Regions from separate parts of the Mucilaginibacter metallidurans genome, predicted to be linked through region 1. Evidence: riboswitches for the same ligand, from Rfam matches in the RefSeq annotation. Region 1 holds a riboswitch; each other region holds the start of a gene.
What was found. A riboswitch is a leader RNA that binds a small molecule or an ion and turns the genes downstream of it on or off. The one in region 1 is predicted to bind S-adenosylmethionine.
Positions count from the first base shown of each region.

Region 2: linked by a shared signal. The riboswitch ahead of DIU38_RS10655 (O-acetylhomoserine aminocarboxypropyltransferase/cysteine synthase family protein) and the one ahead of DIU38_RS17835 (TlpA disulfide reductase family protein) in region 1 are both predicted to bind S-adenosylmethionine.
Region 3: linked by a shared signal. The riboswitch ahead of metH (methionine synthase) and the one ahead of DIU38_RS17835 (TlpA disulfide reductase family protein) in region 1 are both predicted to bind S-adenosylmethionine.

Region 1 is NZ_CP043449.1:4,163,922-4,168,649, reverse strand. It holds gene DIU38_RS17840 (isocitrate lyase/PEP mutase family protein) at 103-891, shown strand; SAM riboswitch class I at 1,197-1,310, shown strand; gene DIU38_RS17835 (TlpA disulfide reductase family protein) at 1,423-1,989, shown strand; gene DIU38_RS17830 (SusC/RagA family TonB-linked outer membrane protein) at 2,363-4,728, shown strand, end outside.
Region 2 is NZ_CP043449.1:2,455,212-2,459,939, forward strand. It holds gene DIU38_RS10645 (trans-sulfuration enzyme family protein) at 1-954, shown strand, start outside; gene DIU38_RS10650 (TonB-dependent receptor) at 951-2,060, opposite strand; SAM riboswitch class I at 2,231-2,341, shown strand; gene DIU38_RS10655 (O-acetylhomoserine aminocarboxypropyltransferase/cysteine synthase family protein) at 2,588-3,907, shown strand; gene DIU38_RS10660 (homoserine O-acetyltransferase family protein) at 3,998-4,728, shown strand, end outside.
Region 3 is NZ_CP043449.1:5,962,246-5,966,973, reverse strand. It holds gene metH (methionine synthase) at 1-2,263, opposite strand, end outside; SAM riboswitch class I at 2,464-2,573, opposite strand; gene DIU38_RS25425 (Bax inhibitor-1/YccA family protein) at 2,707-3,438, opposite strand; gene DIU38_RS25420 (hypothetical protein) at 3,608-4,174, opposite strand; gene murQ (N-acetylmuramic acid 6-phosphate etherase) at 4,277-4,728, opposite strand, start outside.

The DNA.
Region 1 (4,728 bases):
CCTTTCACCTTTCACCTTTCACCTTTCACTAATCTCTTCCGTTTTATACAATTTTTAGAAAAATGCTCAAGCTAATTTTGAGCATAAAATAAAAACAAGAACATGAAAAATAGATTCAAAGAATTTTTAGCCCTGCATCATCAAACCAAACCTTTGCAAATTGGCAATGTGTGGAATGCACAAAGCGCACAGGTTTATGATAAATTAAATTTTAAAGCAATCGGCACATCAAGCGCCGCTGTTGCCAGCTCATTAGGCTTTGCAGATGGCGAAGAGATGAGTTTTGAGGATTACCTTTTTGTTGTTAAACGCATAGCTGCAACAACATCAGCCATGCTAACAGTCGACCTTGAAGGTGGTTATGGCGAAACACCGGAGGCTATCTGCAGTAACATCACCAAACTATATAATATCGGTGTTGTGGGTATCAATATAGAGGATTCGATAGTGGTGAATGGCCAGCGAAGTATTGTTGATGCCTTAGGCTTTGCCACAAAACTTAAACAGATAACTTCATTGTTAAGCGCCACAGGGGTAGAGGTATTTATAAATGTAAGGACCGATTCCTTTCTGCTTGGTTTACCTAACGCACTGGAAGACGCTTTGACCCGTACTAAACTTTACCAGGATGCAGGTGTGCATAGTTTGTTTTTTCCGTGCATTACCCAAATAGCAGATATTGAAAAAATAACGGCCTTATCGCGCCTCCCGGTTAGCGTAATGTGTATGCCCGGCCTTCTGGATTTTACAGCGTTGCAAAATGCGGGCATTAAAAGGATTAGCGCAGGCCCATTTTTGAATATGAACATCTACCGGTCACTGGAAAATTTGATTGAAAAAATAACGGCCGAAAATAGCTTTGCAGCCCTTTTTAACGGGGCTGCCAGTTAACAGGTGAATAAAAGTGCTAAATAATTAAAAACCTAATTAATTGCCTTGTTTTACCTTATTATAAGGTAGTTTAATAATCCGCAAAATAAGTTTAGGTTAAAGTCCCGGCAGCGAACGTTAGGGACTTTTGTTTTTACGGAAATGCTTTCAACAAGTTTCAGCTAATCTAATCAGTAAACAAATTCTGTAAATAAGCCTGCAGAATTTTGAGGTGTTAATTCATTTTATTGCAATAATTATATAAAGTCTATGGTTTTAGTAGAATTTATATATATTTGCATCATCAAATCGTTTCTTTGAATATTTTATTATCAAGAAAGACTGAGGGAAAGGCCCTGTGATGTCTTAGCAACCTGTAAGCCCACTGTTATAAAGGTGCTAATTCCTGTCTGCCCAAATAGGGGTGGAAAAGATAATGTAATAAGCTATTGGCTTGCATAGTTCGGGCTATAAGCACAATTCTTTTTCTCCTTTCTTTTTCTTGCTAAAAAATATTATTGAGTTGATATCACAATTTTAACGTGTGTAGCAATGAATATTAAACATTTACTTATTACCTGCCTGCTTTCTATAACAACGCTGCTTGCCGCTGCGCAAACAACAAATGTTGCTGATCCTAATGTTGACTGCGGTTATATCGTAAAAACAGGCGATGTTGCCCCAACAGATTTTGAACTTGTATTAAACGACGGTACCAAAACATCGTTAAAGCAACTTCGTGGTAAAGTAGTTATCCTGCAGTTTACTGCAAGCTGGTGCAGCGTATGTCGTGAGGAAATGCCACATCTGGAAAAAGAGATCTGGCAGGCTTACAAAGATAAAGGCCTTGTTTTGATAGGTGTTGACCGCGATGAACCGCTTGAAAAAGTACAAGGCTTTCACCAAACCATGAACATCAGCTATCCGCTGGCGCTTGATCCGGGGGCCGATATCTTCGGACGGTTTGCCAACAAAAAGAGCGGTGTCACGCGTAATGTAGTTATCGACCGCGACGGGAAGATAGTTTACCTTACCCGTTTATATGATAAACAGGAATTTGCATCGATGCTAAAATCTGTTGACGCTTTAGTCAACAATAAAACAGCATCTATCAACTAAAAATACGGAGGCAGCCCTGTTTGCTGTCATCAATAATAAAGAATCTATCTGCACTTATTTAATACCCGTTTTTATGAAAACAAACACTACCCCCTTACACGAAAATGCTTTCGTTTCGGTAAGCCAGTTAACCTGCAAGTCCATCTATTCAGGTATGCAAAGCATGCGTTGTTGCTGTTAATTCTTTACAGCATGTATGGTATTTAAATGCGGGCTTGCTGCAGCTTGTCTTAGCTTAATAATTACCATCCCCTAATCAATTCTTTACAGTTACGATAGGCTTATGAGCCGGGCAAATTATGTCCGCTAAGGCGATAGCCACGTCTTTTGTACCGGTAAGGGCATCAAAAATTAATCTCAATTATTAATTATCATGTTAAAAATTTACAAGCTATTACTGGCAATTATATTGCCTTTTATTCTCGTCCAGACGGTTGCAGGACAATCCGTTAAAATTAGCGGAGTGGTAACCGCCAAGTCGGACGGCCTACCGTTGCCGGGCGTTAGCGTATCTGTTAAAGGTAAAACCACGGGTGCACAAACCAATGTCGATGGTAAGTTTATCATCAACGCCAATGTTAATGATGTGATCAGGGTTAGCTACATTGGCTTTACAACCCAGGAAATCGCCGTTACGCAAGGTACAACTACCTTAAACGTAGTCTTGGTTGAAGCACCAAATTCGCTGAACGAGGTTGTTATAACGGCCCTCAATATCTCAAAGGATAAAAAATCGCTGGGTTACGCGGTACAAGGGCTTAAATCGAAAGATATCTCTGAAGCTAAAGAAACCAACTTTGTAAACGCGTTGGCGGGTAAAATTGCCGGTGTGCAGGTTACCAACAGCCAGGGCGATATGGGCTCATCCCGTATCATTATCCGTGGAGAAACGTCTATCTCACGGGAAAATCAACCTTTATTTGTAGTTGACGGAGTTATTGTTGATAACAGCCAATTTTTGGGCACTAATGGTTCAAGGGATTTCTCCAATGCCATTTCAGATCTGAATTCTGAAGACATTGAATCTGTAAGCGTATTAAAAGGCCCGAATGCAGCAGCGCTTTACGGCTCACGTGCCGCCGCTGGCGTTATCCTTATTCGTACTAAAACAGGCAAGGGCGCAAAAGGATTAGGTGTTACCATAAATTCTAATACAAGTTTTTCAAATGTACAGGTGCTGCCCAATTATCAGAATCAATATGGTCAGGGGTCAAACGGCAAATTTAGCTATGTAGATGGTAAAGGTGGTGGCGTTAACGATGGTGTTGACGAAAGCTGGGGCCCCGCATTGGATGGCTCATTGATCCCTCAGTTTTATTCAAATGGCCAGGCCGTACCTTTCGTGGCGCATCCTGATAACGTAAAAGATTTTTTTAAAACCGGTGTAACGCTCAATAATGGCATCGCGATAGCGAGTAGCAGCGATAAAAGCGATTTTAGGTTATCCTATAACAACCTGCACCAAACTGGCATTGTGCCTAATACCTCACAAGGCCGTAACTCTTTTGCTTTAAACTCAAGCTACCGTATCAATAATAAATTAACAGTAAATACTATTATTGATTACAGTAAGGATGACGCTGATAACCTTCCTGGCGCATATGGAAAACGTGCAACCAGCACCATGCTGCAGTTTACCTGGTTTGGTCGTCAGGTTGATATCAACAGGCTTAAAAATTACAAAGATGCTAACGGCAATACCTTTAACTGGAATAATAGTTACTATAGCAACCCTTACTGGCTGGCTTATGAAAATACGGTTGGGCAGCATAAGAATCACCTGATAGGTAGTATCGAATTGAATTATAAGATCATTGATGGTCTATCGGCCAACTTCCGCACGGGGACTGATTATTATAATGATCGTCGTAAAATTAGGGTGGCGTATGGTACCAACGGAACGCCGTTTGGCTCATACGAAGAGGATGCTTATAGTGTAAATGAAAACAACACCGAAGCCAGGTTACAATACACTAAAAAGCTGAATAACGATTTCTCGCTTGATGTATTTGGTGGCGGTAACATATCCGTCAGAACAAATGAACGTAATGACCAACTGGCACCCAAACTTGCAGTTGCAGGTTTATATACCTTGAGCAATTCACGCGATCCGTTGGTTTCCACCAACGAGTATTATAAATTAAAAACCTATAGTTATTTTGGCTCGGCCCAGCTTGGTTTCAGAAATTACGCTTTCATCAATTTTACAACCCGTAATGATTGGTCATCGACTTTACCGGCAGATGCACTGTCATATTTCTATCCTTCAGTTAATGGAAGTTTAGTACTGTCAGAAGCATTGGACATTAAAAGTGACGTACTTACTTATGCAAAAATAAGAGGCGGTTGGTCAAAAGTAGGTAAGCCCGCTGATCCTTATCAGTTGTTCAATGTTTTCACGTCTTCAAACCTTTTTGGCTCAAATCCACAACAAAGTTCAGGGTCTACTTATCAGAATTCTCGCCTTAAGCCAGAAACCACAAGATCAGCAGAGGCTGGTTTTGAATTGGGATTTTTCCACGATAGGGTGCACTTAGACCTAAGTGGCTATAATACTAACAGCGTTAATCAGATTCTTACAGTACAGGTAAGTTCATCAACAGGTTATGGCTATAAAGTAATAAATGGGGGGCGCATCAACAATAAAGGCGTCGAGGTCCAGTTGGGTATCACTCCAATTAAGTCGAATAGCTTTACCTGGGATATAACAACCAACTATTCGTTAAACCGGGGTAAGGT
Region 2 (4,728 bases), 1.7 Mb from region 1:
GCACTGGAGCGTGTGCTGGCAAAGTTAGAGGGAGGTGTTGAAGCAGCTTCCTTTTCATCAGGTAATGCGGCCGGGATGTCGGTATTTCAATCATTGGAGCCGGGTACGCATATTATCGCTCCTGATGATATGTATCATGGCTTACGTAATCAGCTTAAAACCCTTTTTGCCGGGATCCTTACTTTCGATTTTATCGATGTAAATAATACCGAGGTTTTGCAACAGCACATCAAGCCCGAAACAGGTTTGATCTGGATTGAAACACCTTCAAACCCCCTGCTTAAAATAACCGATATTAAAAAGGTGGTTGCTATTGCCAAAGCAAAAGGCATTAAAGTTTTGTGCGATAATACATTTGCCACCCCTATTTGCCAGCGGCCGCTTGAGTTAGGCGTAGATATGGTAATGCATTCGGCCACAAAATATTTTGGCGGGCACAGCGACCTGATGGGCGGCGTTTTAATCACCGCTAAAAAAAATGATTGGTGGACAAAGATCCGCCAGGTGCAGGAAATGGGCGGCGCTATCCCCTCGCCTCTGGATTGTTATTACCTGGTACGCAGCATCAAAACCCTGCCATATCGCGTAAAGGGCCATGTACAAAACGCTCAATTACTTGCCGAATATCTTGAACAGCATCCTAATGTTGAACAGGTAATGTATCCAGGATTACCTTCGCATCCACAGCATGATATAGCTAAAGATCAGATGCTTGCTTTTGGTGGCATGTTATCCTTTATTGTTAAAGGCGACGAAAACGATACGCATAACATCATCAATAAGCTGAAGTTATTCATCAAAGCCACCAGTCTTGGCGGCGTTGAAAGCCTGATAGAGCACAGGGCTACAGTTGAAGGCCCCGATACCAAAACACCAAGAAACCTGCTTAGGGTATCGGTTGGGCTAGAGCATATTGACGATTTAATAGCTGATATGGAGCAGGCTTTAGCTTAGTGCTTGCTTTTTTCCTTTTCCTTGTCTTTATTAAATGAATTGACCGGTATATCAGCAGTAATTATTACACCGTAATTTTTATTTGTGACCCCATATTGTTTCAAAAGCTGACTCTTATTTATTATTGTGAGCCCCTTAAATATTTTATCATTTATTCCCGCTAAATTACCTTCGTAATTATTGGTCAGTACCTTTTTATTAAGGATATACTGAATTTTGGGTGCGTTTGCCGACATGGAAATAAGCTTGGCGTAGTCAGCAGATTTTGATTTAAAATAATTTTGATAGCGATGAGTGTCAAATTTTTTGGTTTCTATATAGATCAATCCATACTTTGCTTCCCGGCCATATTTTATAATGGCGCTTGCATCCTTGTAAACGGATACGGTAGCGACATCATTAGTATTTATTTTATTTAAATCTGCCCCGGTTACACGCACACTATCAATAAAATATACAGGTTCGTTATTTTCCGTTTCCCCTGTTACATACTGATGTTCAGCCTCATTTATTTCTCCATGGCAGGATAGTATCAAATCAGCAGCTTCCACAGGCTTATCCATGTAATATGCTTCATCTATCGGGAATGTAATTTTTTTTGTTGAATCTATCCTAACGTAGAAAGAAATAATATCATTTGAGAAATTCCAATAATCATCGCAGCTCCGTGTATTCCACTGCTCTTTAAATGCAGGATATAGGTTGAACAAATCCTTAAGTAATAACTTACTAAGATCAATCTCTTTTCCATCGGGTAATTTTCCGGCAAATGTTTTGGTTAGCCTGATTTTACTGATAAGATCAGTTTTTTGATCTTTCTGGAATATCATTCCGGGATATTTTGACGTTGAATATCCGCTGTCCGCAATATATCTCGGATCATTTCCGACACAAACTGCGTTCAAATCCATTTCTTCAAGCACCGTGTCTTTCAAGCCTGGATCTGACTTTTTTAAATCAGCAATTGCAGTTTGACACAAGCAGATATTATTTATAATTACCTTTTTTGGGGGAATTGAACTATTTATTTGAGCAAAGACCTCCGTACAAAAAAAGGACGAGAATAAAATAATTACCAATAATTTTTGAAGCATATTTCTCTGCATAAGGAATAGGCATTAAAGATATTTACTAAGGTATAAAAGTTTTCCCTCGTTTTTAACTGACGCTATTTAAAAATAAAATTTGGCATATTCCCAAATAACCCCTTATATTCGTAACATTATTTGGTAGTGATACCAACGTCGATCAATCCTCCGCACATAGTTCGGGTGTTGATTTATAAAGAAGCGGCGAGAGATCAGGCTCAATGACCCGCTGGCAACCCTTCAATGTTGAAGAAGGTGCCAATTCCTGTCCCGGCAAATAACACCGGGGAATATAAATTTATAACCATGAAAAGTTTAATTAATTTTACGCAACGCAACACTTTTTACACCGCAAACGGTAACATACAACGTATTAGCTCCCCTATTGGCTGTATTTGTATGTGTTGCTGCTGTTGATGCTTAGCAAGCTCCTGTTTTTCATTCTCTGAAAAAAGCGTGTTTTTAAACCGGTTGTTTTTAAACCGGCTTTCCAAATTCATCTAAACATTCAAAATCTAAATTAAACACATTAAAAAATTACAACTATGTCTGCCTTAAAATTCGAAACCTTACAATTGCATGCCGGCCAGGAAGTTGATCCAACAACAGGTTCACGCGCTGTGCCCATTTATCAAACTACTTCATACGTATTCAACAGTGCCGAGCATGGCGCAAACTTATTTGCATTAAAGGAGTTTGGTAATATCTATACCCGCATCATGAACCCTACTACCGATGTGTTTGAAAAACGCATTGCGGCATTAGAGGGTGGTGTTGCAGCACTGGCAACAGCCTCTGGCCAGGCGGCGCAGTTTATAGCATTAAATAACATATTGCAGGCCGGCGATAACTTTGTTACGTCACCATTTCTGTACGGCGGAACCTATAACCAGTTTAAAGTAGCATTTAAACGGCTGGGGATCGAGGTTCGCTTTGCCAAAGATGATACAGCAGCCAATATTGAGGCTCTTATTGATGACAAAACAAAGGCTATATTCCTGGAAACCATCGGTAACCCAGGCTTTACCATTGCTGATTTTGAAAAGGTGAGCGAAGTTGCCAAAAGGCATGACCTGCCATTAATTGTTGATAATACTTTTGGTGCCGGTGGTTACCTCTTCCGTCCTATTGAACATGGCGCTAACGTGGTTGTGGAGTCAACAACCAAATGGATTGGCGGGCATGGTACCAGTATTGGCGGTGTTATTATCGATGCAGGCAATTACAATTGGGGTAACGGCAAATTTCCGCAATTTACCGAACCATCCGAGGGTTACCACGGACTGATATTTAACGACGTATTCGGCATTGGCGGCCCGTTTGGCAATATCCAGTTTATTATCCGTGCCCGTGTGGAAGGCTTGAGAGATTTCGGCCCGTCGCAGGCTCCGTTTAATTCATGGTTGAATATCCAGGGACTGGAAACGTTGTCATTACGTGTGCAGCGCCATGTTGATAATGCCCTGCAACTGGCTAAATGGTTGGAGCAGCACCCACAGGTGGCAAGTGTAAATTACCCGGGACTGGAATCATCGCCATATCATGAGCTGGCTAAAAAATATTTAAAGAATGGTTTCGGTGGCGTATTGTCATTCGAGATTAAGGGAAGTAAAGAGCAGGCCAGCCGATTGATCAACAACCTGAAATTGGTTAGTCATTTGGCCAATGTTGGCGACGCAAAAACACTTATCATCCAGCCATCGGCAACTACGCATCAGCAATTATCTGATGAAGAGCAATTAGCTGCCGGTGTTACACCTGCTTCATTGCGCGTGGCTGTTGGTATTGAACATATTGATGATATTAAAGCCGATTTTGAACAGGCTTTTGCAAAAATCAAGCAAGGTGAGGGTGAGTTAGTTTAATAATGTATAGTTTTTTTAAGTGATATAGTAAACGTTATTGCAGGTTGTAGCCGGAAATACCGGTTGCACCTGAAATAACAAAACAACAGAATGAACGCAGAGATATTTAAATACACTGATACTTTTGAATTTGAATCGGGCCGTACAATTGAAGGTTTAGAAATAGGTTTTCACACTTATGGCCGGTTAAATAAGGAAAAAAATAATGTTGTTTGGGTTTGCCATGCGCTTACTGCCAACAGCGATGTATTTGACTGGTGGAAAGGGCTTATTGGCGAGGGGTATTTTTTTAACCCGGAAGAGCATTATATAGTTTGTGCCAATATTTTGGGTTCTCCTTACGGCACTACAAGTCCGTTGAGCATTAACCCGGTTACCGGTCAGCCATATTATCTTTCATATCCCCAGTTTACTACAAGGGATATGGTTAAAGCACACCAGTTGCTTGCCGAACATTTAAGCATCAATAATATCAGTGTATTAATTGGTGGTTCATTAGGTGGCCAGCAGGCTATGGAATGGGCTATCATTGAGCCGGAGCGCATCAAAAATCTTATTCTGATAGCAACTAATGCCAAGCATTCACCATGGGGCATTGCCTTTAACGAGTCGCAACGTTTGGCTATCACTACAGATCGTACCTTTTACAGCAATACGCCCGAAGGCGGTCAGAAAGGCTTAAAAGCTGCGCGCAGTATCGCGCTTTTAAGTTATCGTACTTATAAAACTTACGGCATTACCCAGCAGGAAGAAGCCGACGATGTGCAGGACAATTTCCGTTCTTCATCGTACCAAAATTACCAGGGGCAAAAGCTGGTGAA
Region 3 (4,728 bases), 1.8 Mb from region 1:
CGGCGTTGGCGCGCTGATCGGCATTTACGTTGTTCTTTTTTTCTTCCTCAATAAAAGGCAGCAGGCAGGCCACGGCTTTTTTCATCACACGGGCCGATTTTACCACTTGTGGTAAAAACATTTTACCGGCACCAAACAAGTCGCCTACGATATTCATACCGTCCATCAACGGACCTTCAATAACCTCAAGTGGTTTGCTGTAGGCCTGGCGGGCTTCCTCCACATCGTCGTCAAGGTATTCAACAATGCCTTTTACCAGCGAGTGGGAGAGGCGCTCCTGAACGGTGCCTTTGCGCCATTCTTCGTCGCGTACAACTTCTTTTCCTTTGCTTTTGATGGTGTCGGCAAATTCCACCAGGCGCTCGGTAGCGTCCGGGCGGCGGTTAAGGAGTACATCTTCTACCAGTTCCAAAAGGTTTTTCGGGATCTCCTCGTAAACCTCCAGCATCCCGGCGTTAACAATACCCATATCCATACCCGCTTTAATGGCATGGTACAGGAATGCCGAGTGCATGGCCTCGCGCACGGTATTATTACCTCTGAATGAGAACGAAATATTACTTACGCCACCGCTCACTTTAGCGTGCGGCAGGTTTTGCTTGATCCAGCGGGTAGCTTCAATAAAATCAACCGCGTAATTATTATGTTCTTCCAGGCCGGTAGCAACTGTTAAGATGTTTGGGTCGAAAATAATATCCTGCGGCGGGAATCCTACTTCGTTCACCAGTATATCGTATGACCGTTTACAGATCTCGATCCGGCGCTCCAGTGAATCGGCCTGACCGGTTTCGTCAAAGGCCATTACAACGGTGGCAGCACCATAGCTTAAGATTTTCCGGGCCTGTTCCTTAAATTTTTCTTCGCCCTCTTTAAGGGAGATAGAGTTCACGATACCTTTTCCCTGTACGCATTTTAAACCAGCCTCAATCACCGTCCATTTGGATGAGTCGATCATAATAGGCAGTTTGGCAATATCCGGTTCAGAAGCAACCAGGTTCAGGAATTTTACCATCACAGCCTCCGAATCAATCATGCCCTCATCCATGTTAATATCGATGACCTGCGCGCCGCCTTCAACTTGCTGCAAGGCAACAGATAAAGCGGCCTCATAATCTTCGGCAAGGATCAACTTAGAAAACTTTGGTGAACCGGTGATATTGGTGCGCTCACCCACATTAACAAAAATGCTTTCGGGTTTTATGGTAACGGATTCCAAACCGCTCAGGCGCATGTCCGGCTCAATTTCCGGAATGGGACGGGGCGGATATTTGGCAGCCTTATCGGCAATACATTTAATATGCTCGGGCGTGGTACCGCAGCACCCACCAACTATATTAACCAGGCCGGCTTTGATAAAATCGTCAACCTGGTGAGCGGTTTCATGCGGAGTTTCATCGTATTGACCAAACTCGTTGGGTAAGCCGGCGTTTGGATAGGCCGAAATAAATACACCTGCTTTTTCAGAAAGCTCGGCAAGGTGCGGGCGCATTTCCCGGGCACCCAAAGCGCAGTTTAGGCCTACTGATAGCAGGTTGGCATGGCTTATCGAGTTCCAGAAAGCTTCGACAGTTTGCCCTGAAAGGGTACGGCCTGAAGCATCGGTAATGGTTCCTGAGATCATGATACCGCCCGAATCCCTGAAAGCAGGAAAATCCTTACCTGCAGCTTTACATTCCAGCTCATAACGTTTTATGGCAAAGAGGGCTGCTTTTGCATTCAGTGTATCAAAGATAGTTTCAACCAATAATAAATGCGAGCCGCCATCAACCAAGCCTCGAACCTGGTCGTAATAGGCTTCGGCCAGATCATCAAAGGTAACGGCGCGATATCCGGGGTCGTTAACGTCTGGCGATAAGGAAGCAGTACGGTTGGTTGGGCCGATGGCACCGGCAACAAAGCGCGGCTTTTCGGGGGCGCGCCGGGTATATTCGTCGGCTACTTCGCGGGCAATGCGTGCACCCTCGTAGCTTAGTTCATAGGCCAGTTCTTCCAGGTGATAATCGGCAAGGGAAATTACCTGTGTGCTGAAAGTGTTAGTTTCAATGATATCCGCACCGGCATCCAGGTATTCGGCATGGATGGCTTTGATAATATCAGGGCGCGTGATATTGAGCAGGTCGTTATTGCCCTGCAGGTCGCTATGATGATCGCGAAAACGCTCGCCACGAAAATCCTTCTCGGTAAGCTGGTACCTTTGAATCATGGTACCCATTGCTCCGTCAATCACCAGGATGCGTTTCTGTAATTCTTTTCTAATGTCCATTTTTTGATTTCACCGATTTTTTATTGATGATTTCACCGATTGGTTTGATTTAAATGATTTTTCTGATTTACCGGCGATTAGCTTGGTTAGCGAAATGTTTATACGGCAATATCCAGATCAATCAGTGTAATCAAAAAAATCACTCTAATCATCAATAAATAAAAAGCTTATCTCGAAAAGTCGGGTGTTGTTATGACTTTCGCTTATCTGTCCGGGCGCGTAATTGCCGCCTGGTAGAATGTAGCACCTTGTGAAGCACAGGTTGCTAAGACATCGCAGGGTCTAATCCCTCCGTCTTTCTCCATAAGCACTGCAAAGTTGCGCAATAAAGTTATCATTTGCAAGTGTATAACGTACGCTAAATATCATAGCTAAGCCACATTGTTAAACAAAAAAAGCCGCCTTTTGCGGAGGCAGCTTTATGATTGAATTTCTTAATGAGATTATCTTCTTCTGCCGAATAAACGGAGGAGCATAAAAAACAGGTTGATCAGTGTGATGTACAATGTTAGCGCACCCATCAGGGCCAGTTTTTTCGAGCTTGCATCACCGTATTCAATGCCTGCTCCAATGCGTTTTAACATTTGCATATAGTAGGCAGTTAAACCAGTAAATACAGCTATGCCTACGTAGCTGATGATGTAACTCATTTGTTCGCTGTGCATAAAGAAGTTAGCTAATGAAGCTACAAAAATCCCAATGAACAGGATGTACATGATTGAACCAAACTTGGTTAAATCCATCTGGGTAGTATAACCTGCAATGCCCATAATACCGAAAGTTACTGATGCGGTAATGAAAACACCCAATATTGATGCAGATGTGTAGATCAGAAATATCAAACTTAAGCTGATGCCAATAAGCGTTGCATAAGCTACGAAAAGCAGCACCAATACCGGATAAGAGATTCGGTTATAGCCAAATTGCATTACCAATGAAAACGCCAGTGGCGAAAACAGCGCAAAATAGCCAAAACCTGTAAGACCGCCTGTTGGTGCAACGATCAGGCTGATCAGGCCCATATTTAAAAACAGATAAACTGTTATTGCTGATACGCCAAGCGCAACAAACATCCAGCTGAAAACGCCGGCCATAAACCTGCGTGAAGCAACTTCTGATTGATCCCTAACTTCGATTACATTATCGAAGTTGTATTTAGATTCTTTAAATTCCATTTTGTGTTAAAAATTATAGTACGAATATATAAATAAAAGGTGAATGCAACATGAAGAAGCAAGACTGCAAGAATCAAGAGTCAAGAAACAGGAAAGTTTTCCGAAATGTCTTGTCTCTTGATTCTTGCAGTCTTGATTTCTGTTCTTCCTGCTTCCTGACTCTGTACCCCTAATTCAATCTCCTCATCAACTGCTCTTCAACCTTTTTGAAAACCTGTATGGGTTTCAGGGTACGCCAGCCAAGGCTATCGAGTTCGCCGCCAAAATTGATATAATAGTCGATATTGCTGTGTTTAAATTCGTCTATCACGTGTTCGCGGAAGTTGATGCCTGCTATCCAGCCGTCTTCCACGTCCTGAAACCACTCTTCGTAATAGCAATCGTCGCTTGAATGAAAGTTGAGTACGTTTTCGCCGATCAGGATAAAATGACTGACACCATTATCTATCATCAGGTCGAGCAGCTCACGCTTCAGCAGCATAATGTCGTTATTGATGGCATCATTCCATTCGCCTATCAGCTCAATGATGGTATAGCCTTTATCATAATCGGCAAAAAGCACTTTTAAATAAAGGGTATTGGAGCCGAATGAGTCCCATTGCGGGTGCAGCAGGTAATTGTATACCTGCTTGTCAAATTCAAACTCGCTGTATTCTGTTGCATAAAAAGGCGAAAACTCATCTTCCGATGCCACGTAATCGTCTCTCCAGCGGTAATATGGTTCAATATCGTGCATGTTTTTGATTTCAAATTGTCTGAACCCGAATTTTTTGAATTTGAGAATTTATCGAATAGAAGCATCTTCAAATTTCCAAATCAACACATCTTCAAATTCAGTTTATTTTTTTAAATAATGATCAACAGCGCTTCGTACGCTGCCGTATTGTTTCAGTAACCCGGCTGCTTCTTCTTCGTTCAGCCCGGTTTCGTCCATTACCATGCGGGTGCCCCTGTTCACCAATTTGTGGTTGCTCAATTGCATATCAACCATCCTGTTCCCTTTTACGCGGCCAAGCTGAATCATGACACTTGTGCTCAGCATATTTAAAACTAATTTTTGCGCAGTACCGGCCTTCATGCGGGTTGACCCGGTTAAAAACTCAGGGCCTGTTACTACTTCAACCGGGTATTGTGCCACTGCCGCCACCGGGCTGCCGCTGTTACAAACAATACAGCCGGTAACTAAATTATGCTCATTAGCTGTTTTTAAGCCACCGATCACATATGGCGTAGTGCCCGAAGCGGCTATGCCAACAACTACGTCTTTATCATTAATGTCAAAGGCCTCTA